Linked DNA regions of Phreatobacter stygius. The protein of the gene in region 2 interacts with the protein of the main gene of each other region in a pairwise test. Links are inferred from orthologs where the notes say so. Each region holds a gene or a part of one and is shown on either strand. Other genes may lie near its edges.

The links. Proteins that work in one complex are often made in the same cells at the same time.
Region 1: the proteins of nusG (region 2) and rho interact in binary tests that used the Escherichia coli proteins (3 or more experiments, as listed by UniProt). The link is inferred for Phreatobacter stygius from one-to-one orthologs.

The regions. Positions count from the first base shown.
Region 1 is NZ_CP039690.1:2,670,166-2,673,009, reverse strand. It holds rho (transcription termination factor Rho), read left to right. Parts: upstream 1-711; coding sequence 712-1,977; downstream 1,978-2,844. Other genes in the region: mnmE (tRNA uridine-5-carboxymethylaminomethyl(34) synthesis GTPase MnmE), read left to right, coding at 2,095-2,844; hemJ (protoporphyrinogen oxidase HemJ), read left to right, coding at 1-441. UniProt on the Escherichia coli protein: Facilitates transcription termination by a mechanism that involves Rho binding to the nascent RNA, activation of Rho's RNA-dependent ATPase activity, and release of the mRNA from the DNA template.
Region 2 is NZ_CP039690.1:7,055,895-7,059,638, reverse strand. Bases 1-2,735 are described here. They hold nusG (transcription termination/antitermination protein NusG), read left to right. Parts: upstream 1-970; coding sequence 971-1,501; downstream 1,502-2,735. Other genes in these bases: rplA (50S ribosomal protein L1), read left to right, coding at 2,098-2,735; rplK (50S ribosomal protein L11), read left to right, coding at 1,665-2,093; secE (preprotein translocase subunit SecE), read left to right, coding at 760-957; E8M01_RS33395 (transporter substrate-binding domain-containing protein), read left to right, coding at 1-569. Also shown: more of rplA, read left to right, coding at 2,736-2,790; rplJ (50S ribosomal protein L10), read left to right, coding at 3,428-3,744. UniProt on the Escherichia coli protein: Part of the processive rRNA transcription and antitermination complex (rrnTAC). The complex forms an RNA-chaperone ring around the RNA exit tunnel of RNA polymerase (RNAP).

The DNA.
Region 1 (2,844 bases), 4.4 Mb from region 2 along the record:
TGGCTCGCGCCGGCAAGCGCAGTGCTCTGGATCAAGGCCTTCCATGTGATCGCGGTGATCTCGTGGATGGCCGGCATGCTCTATCTGCCACGGCTTTTTGTTTATCACTGCGCTGCCGCGCCTGGCTCGGAGGCTTCCGAGACGTTCAAGACGATGGAAGCCAGGTTGCTCGAATATATCATCAACCCGGCGATGATCATGACCTGGGTCCTGGGGCTCTGGCTCGCCTGGTCGAGCTTCGGCTTCCGGGGCGGATGGCTGCATGCCAAGCTGGCGCTGGTCTTCGCCCTGTCCGGGGTTCACGGCTATTTCGCCGGCGCTGTGCGGGCTTTTGCCGAGGATCGCAATAGGAGAAGCGCCAGGCACTGGCGTGTCATGAACGAGGTGCCGACGATGATCATGATCGCGGTGGTGATTCTGGTGGTCGTCAAGCCGTTTTGAGCCGGCCACCGGCCGGTCCGGGGCGCCGGCAAACTCGGCGCCGGCAGGGCTTGCAATTGCCAAGCGCAACGCTTATTCCATGGGCGCCTCCCAAACGCAGACAGGGTCATCTGCAGTAGCACCGTTGCGTGCCGCTCCTTGATCCGGATAGAGGCCTCCCCGGCCCCGCATTCCCTCGCGATCTGCGACTTTCATTCCCTCCTCCTTACGGTGCGGTTCCGGTTCATTTTTGTTCCGCGCCCTCGGCCGTCCCACCCCTTTGCGGTTCCGATGCAGCAGATCAAACTCCAAGACATCAAGACCAAATCGCCCACCGAGCTCCTGGCTTTCGCCGAAGAGCTGCAGGTTGAGAATGCCTCGACGCTGCGCAAGCAGGAGATGATGTTCGCCTGCCTGAAACAGCTGGCGGCACAAGACATTGAAATCATCGGCGAAGGTGTCGTCGAGGTGCTGCAGGACGGTTTCGGCTTCCTGCGCTCGCCGGACGCCAATTATCTCGCCGGCCCGGACGATATCTACGTCTCGCCCTCTCAAATCCGCCGGTTTGGTCTTCGCACCGGCGATACGATCGAGGGCCAGATCCGTTCGCCGAAAGAAGGCGAGCGCTATTTCGCGCTGCTGAAGGTCAATCTGATCAATTTCGAGGAGCCGGAAAAGGCCCGTCACAAGGTCAATTTCGACAATCTGACGCCGCTTTACCCGAACCAGCGGATCAAGCTCGAAAACGAGGATCTGACCAAGAAGGATTTCTCGGCGCGCGTGATGGATGTGGTCGTGCCGATCGGCAAAGGCCAGCGCGCGCTGATCGTCGCGCCGCCGCGGACCGGCAAGACCGTGCTGCTGCAGAACATCGCGCAGTCGATCACCCGCAATCATCCGGAATGTTATCTGATCGTGCTGCTGATCGACGAGCGGCCCGAAGAAGTCACCGACATGCAGCGCTCGGTGAATGGCGAGGTGATTTCCTCGACCTTCGACGAGCCTGCGACACGTCACGTTCAGGTCGCCGAAATGGTGATCGAGAAGGCGAAGCGCCTGGTCGAGCATGGACGGGACGTCGTCATCTTGCTTGATTCGATCACCCGGCTCGGCCGCGCCTACAACACCGTCGTGCCGTCCTCCGGCAAGGTGCTGACCGGTGGTGTCGACGCCAACGCCCTGCAGCGCCCGAAGCGCTTCTTTGGCGCCGCCCGCAATATCGAGGAAGGTGGCTCGCTGACGATCATTGCGACCGCCCTGATCGATACCGGCAGCCGCATGGACGAAGTGATCTTCGAAGAGTTCAAGGGCACCGGTAACTCGGAAATCATCCTGGACCGCAAGGTTGCCGACAAGCGCACTTTCCCGTCGATCGACATCACCCGATCCGGCACCCGCAAGGAAGAGCTGCTGGTCGCGCCCGACATTCTGAAGAAGATGTATGTGCTGCGCCGCATCCTCAATCCGATGGGCACGGTCGACGCGATCGAGTTCCTGCTCGACAAGTTGCGCCAGACCAAGACCAATGGCGATTTCTTCGATTCGATGAACACGTAGGGCCTTACCGATTCGCAGGCGAAACAACCTGTGCGAGTCCTGGCGGCCCATATGACCACCGATTCGTATGCGGAACGATGCTCACGGCGACAACGCCGTGGGTGAATGCCACGAGAGATGGCGCCGGTGAAGACAATCGCGGCTATTTCCACCGCGCCCGGTATGGCCGGGGTGGCCATTCTGCGGATTTCCGGGCCGGCCGCAGGCCATGTCCTGCGCGCGCTCACCCGGCGCCTGCCTCGACCTCGTGTCGCGACCTATTCAACTCTCTACGATCCAGTTGGCGGTACACCGATCGATTCGGCTCTGGTGCTGTGGTTTCCAGCACCTCGCAGCTTTACCGGCGAAGACGTCGCCGAACTGCAGGTCCATGGCGGACGCGCCGTTACGGCGGCAACGCTCCGTGCCGTGCTGACGGTCGACGGCGTCCGGCCGGCCGAGCCGGGCGAATTCACCCGTCGCGCCTTTGAGAACGGCAAGCTCGACCTTGCAGCGGTCGAGGGCCTGGCCGATCTGCTCGCGGCGGAGACCGAGGCCCAGCGCCGACAAGCCTATGCGCAATATGGCGGCCGGATTGCCAATGTCGGCGAGGCCTTGCGGGTCAATCTGGTCAACGCCCTGGCGCTGGTCGAGGCGACGATAGACTTTCCCGATGAGGACGATGTCGGGACGTCGGCACTTGGCGATGCGCGCCGGCGGATCGAGGAACTCGACCGGCAGGTGCTGGCGCTGCTGGCGGACAGTGACCGCGGCGAGCGCATCCGGGATGGCTTGCGGGTTGCCATTGCCGGCCCGCCCAATGCCGGAAAGTCGACCTTGCTGAACACATTGGCTGGGCGCGACGTCGCCATCGTCTCTCCGATCGCC
Region 2 (3,744 bases):
TCGCCGACCTGCTGCCGGGCCTGGTGGACGGACGCTGGACCATGACGACAGGGCTGTTCATCACCGCCGAACGGGCAAGGCAGGTCGCCTTCAGCCGGCCGGTCTGGGCGCTGCCCGACGGCCTGCTGGTGGCCGCGGGCAATCCGAAGCGGCTGACCGGCTACGGTTCGATCGCGCGCGACGCCAAGGCGCGCCTCGGCGTGATCGAGGGCCAGATCCAGCATGACGCGGCGCGTGCCGGCGGCATCCCGCCGGAGCGAATCGTTGTCTATGCGACCCAAGGCGAGGCGGCCGAGGGCGTCGGCCAGGGCGAGGTCGAGGCCTATGCCAGCGTCGCCATGGCGCACCGGGGTTATCTGGCGAAGACCGGGGCCTCGGCTTTCGCGGTCGTCGATGTCGCGGGGCCGGCCCGGGCCGGCGGTTTTGCCTTCAGCCGGGCCAATGACGGCCTGGCGCAGGCGGTCGACGCGGCGCTGGCCGGATTTCTCGGCACGCCCGCTCATCGGGCGCTGATGGCGCGCCATGGCTTCGGTGCGGCCGAGGTCGATCGTATCGCGACAGCGTCCTGATCTGCTGCGCCGGGACGCCGCACCGGCGGCGTTTTCCTTGACGCCTCGCCCGGTTTCGGTTAGCAGACCCTCTCCCTGCCGGCCCGGTGACGGACATCCGGCGGGACGCGCTTCCTTCTTGAGAGGCCGATGCGCCGGCTCTGGTCCGAAACGGGCCGGGGCGGTGATCGGCCTTGTTCGGATTCAGTTCATGGCCAAGACCAACCCGTTCGAGTTCATGCAGCAGGTGCGCCAGGAGGCCAACAAGGTCACCTGGCCGTCCCGCAAGGAAGTCGGGATCACCACGTTGATGGTCTTCATCTTCATGGTCGTGTCGGCGATCTTCTTCTTTGCCGCTGATTCGGTCATTCGCTGGGGCGTCCAGGCGCTCCTTTCGGTCGGCAGCTGATCGGGAGGACGTCATGGCCAAGCAGTGGTACGTCGTTCACGCCTATTCGAACTTCGAGAACAAGGTCGCCGAGGCGATCCGCGAGGGTGCGGCCCAGCGCGGCCTGTCCGAACTGTTCGAGGACATCCTGGTGCCCAAGGAGCGGGTGGTTGAGGTGCGCCGCGGCCGCAAGGTCGACACCGAGCGCAAGTTCTTCCCCGGCTATGTCCTGGTGAAGATGGACATGACCGATCAGGCCTATCACCTGATCAAGAACACCCCGAAGGTGACCGGCTTCCTCGGCGCCGACAAGAAGCCCATGCCGATCCCGGAAGCCGAGGCGATGCGCATCGCCCAGCAGGTCCAGGAAGGCGTCGACCGTCCGAAGGCCACCGTGTCCTTCGAGGTCGGCGAGAAGGTCAAGGTCAATGACGGTCCCTTCGCTTCGTTCGAAGGCTTCGTCGAAGAGGTCGACGACGCCCGCGCCCGGGTCAAGGTCGCGGTCTCGATCTTCGGCCGGCCGACGCCGGTCGAACTGGAATTCGGTCAGGTCGACAAGCTCTGACCAATCGGCCGGCCGGGCTTTTCGCCCGGGCGGCCGGCATGCCGGAGCGGTCAAGCCGTTCCGTTCACCCGTGGGAGGCGAGGAGCGGCGGTCCGCCAGCGCTCCGAACCCGACCACGAAACCCAACCCGACGACCCCTCGAGGGGTCTGTTAGGAGGTCATCATGGCGAAGAAAATCGTCGGCTTTATCAAGCTGCAGGTGCCGGCGGGTGCCGCTAACCCGTCGCCGCCGATCGGTCCCGCGCTCGGCCAGCGCGGTCTGAACATCATGGAATTCTGCAAGGCCTTCAATGCGAAGACCCAGCAGATGGAAAAGGGCGTGCCGATCCCGGTGATCATCACCGCGTATCAGGACCGTTCCTTCACCTTCGAAATGAAGCAGCCCCCGGTGAGCTACTTCATCAAGAAGGCGGCCAAGATCGACAAGGGCCATCCGACCACCGGCAAGGGTTTCGCCGGCAAGATCACGCGCGCCCAGATCGCCGAGATCGCCAAGGCGAAGATGGTCGACATGAACTGCGACACGGTCGACTCGGCCTCGTCGATGATCGAAGGCTCGGCCCGTTCCATGGGCCTCGAGGTCGTGGGGTAAGATCATGAGCGGCAAGCGTTTTCGTAAAGCTGTCGAAGGTATCGACGCCAGCAAGACCTACGCCATCGACGAAGCGGTGAAGCTCATCAAGGAGCGCGCCACCGCCAAGTTCGACGAGACTGTCGAGATCGCGATGAATCTCGGCGTCGATCCCCGCCATGCCGACCAGATGGTTCGCGGCGTGTGCAACCTGCCGAACGGCTCCGGCCGGACGCTGCGGGTTGCCGTGTTCGCGCGCGGTCCGAAGGCCGAAGAGGCCCTCAAGGCCGGTGCCGATATCGTCGGTGCCGAGGATCTGGTCGAGATCGTCCAGAGCGGCAAGATCGAGTTCGATCGCTGCATCGCGACGCCCGACATGATGGGTCTGGTCGGTCGCCTCGGCAAGGTGCTCGGCCCGCGCGGCATGATGCCGAATCCGAAGGTCGGAACCGTCACCATGGACGTGACCAGCGCGGTGAAGGCCTCCAAGGGCGGCGCCGTCGAGTTCCGCGTCGAGAAGGCCGGCATCATCCACTCGGCGGTCGGCAAGGCCTCGTTCGATCAGTCGAAGCTGATCGAGAACATCAAGGCCTTCGCTGACGCAGTTGTGAAGGCCAAGCCGACCGGCGCGAAAGGCACCTATGTTCAGAGGATCGCGATTTCCTCGACCATGGGTCCGGGCGTGAAAGTCGATGCGGCTAGCGTTCTGAACGGCTGATTTCAGCCCTGAGGCGTTGAAAACGGACGGCGCACCACTTATCTGCCGTGGTGCGCCCTCCGGGTCTTCCGGGAGCTGTCGCGCGATTGTCAATGAAAAAATTGTATTCGCCACTTGGCAAGTGGAACAGCCTTTGCTAGATGAGCCGACCTGGGGTGTGGGTGACCGCGCCCCGATTCCGTTTGGGCCATGGATCGCTGTGGAGTTTTGCGGCGGTCATCAGCGAGGATCTGACGGCGGAGTGATCCGGGACCTCGATCAGAGTCCGATACGAATTTAACAAGCTTCCGTTCGGGGCAACCCGGGCGGCAAGGCCAGCCGAATTTGTCTCCGCGCCGAAGGGTCAGGAGAAGAGGCGGCTGGAATGTCCTGTCCGAGACTGCAGGCGAGGGGGGGCTTCCCCTTCTTAATCGCCAAGCCTGCACAGACGGGTGAAGACCGTTTCACCGGCGGCAACGCCGAAGGACCGGTTCGAACTCAATGCACCTCGGCCGACGGATGGCGACATCCGGCGGTGTCCTGAGGGGACAGGGCCGAACGTCGATCGTTCGGTGTCCGGCTCGAAACCGGAAGCCGATCATCGGCAGGTGCAACCCGAGGGGCCCGCGAGGGCACCTCGACCCAGAGAGAGCACAAAGTGGATCGCGCGGAAAAGAAAGAGCTCGTCGGCTCGCTCAAGGAGGTCTTCCAGACCTCGAGCGTTGTCGTCGTCGCTCACTATTCCGGCCTCACAGTCGCGCAGATGCAGGACCTCCGTCGCAAGATGAAGGCCCAGGGCGCGTCGGTGAAGGTCGCAAAAAACCGCCTCGCGAAGATCGCTCTCGAAGGCACGGACGTCGCGTCCATTGGAGCCCTGTTGACGGGCCCCACGATCCTGGCGGTCAGCCATGATCCGGTCGCGGCACCGAAGGTCGCCGTCGAATTCGCCAAGGCTCACGACAAGTTCGTGGTCCT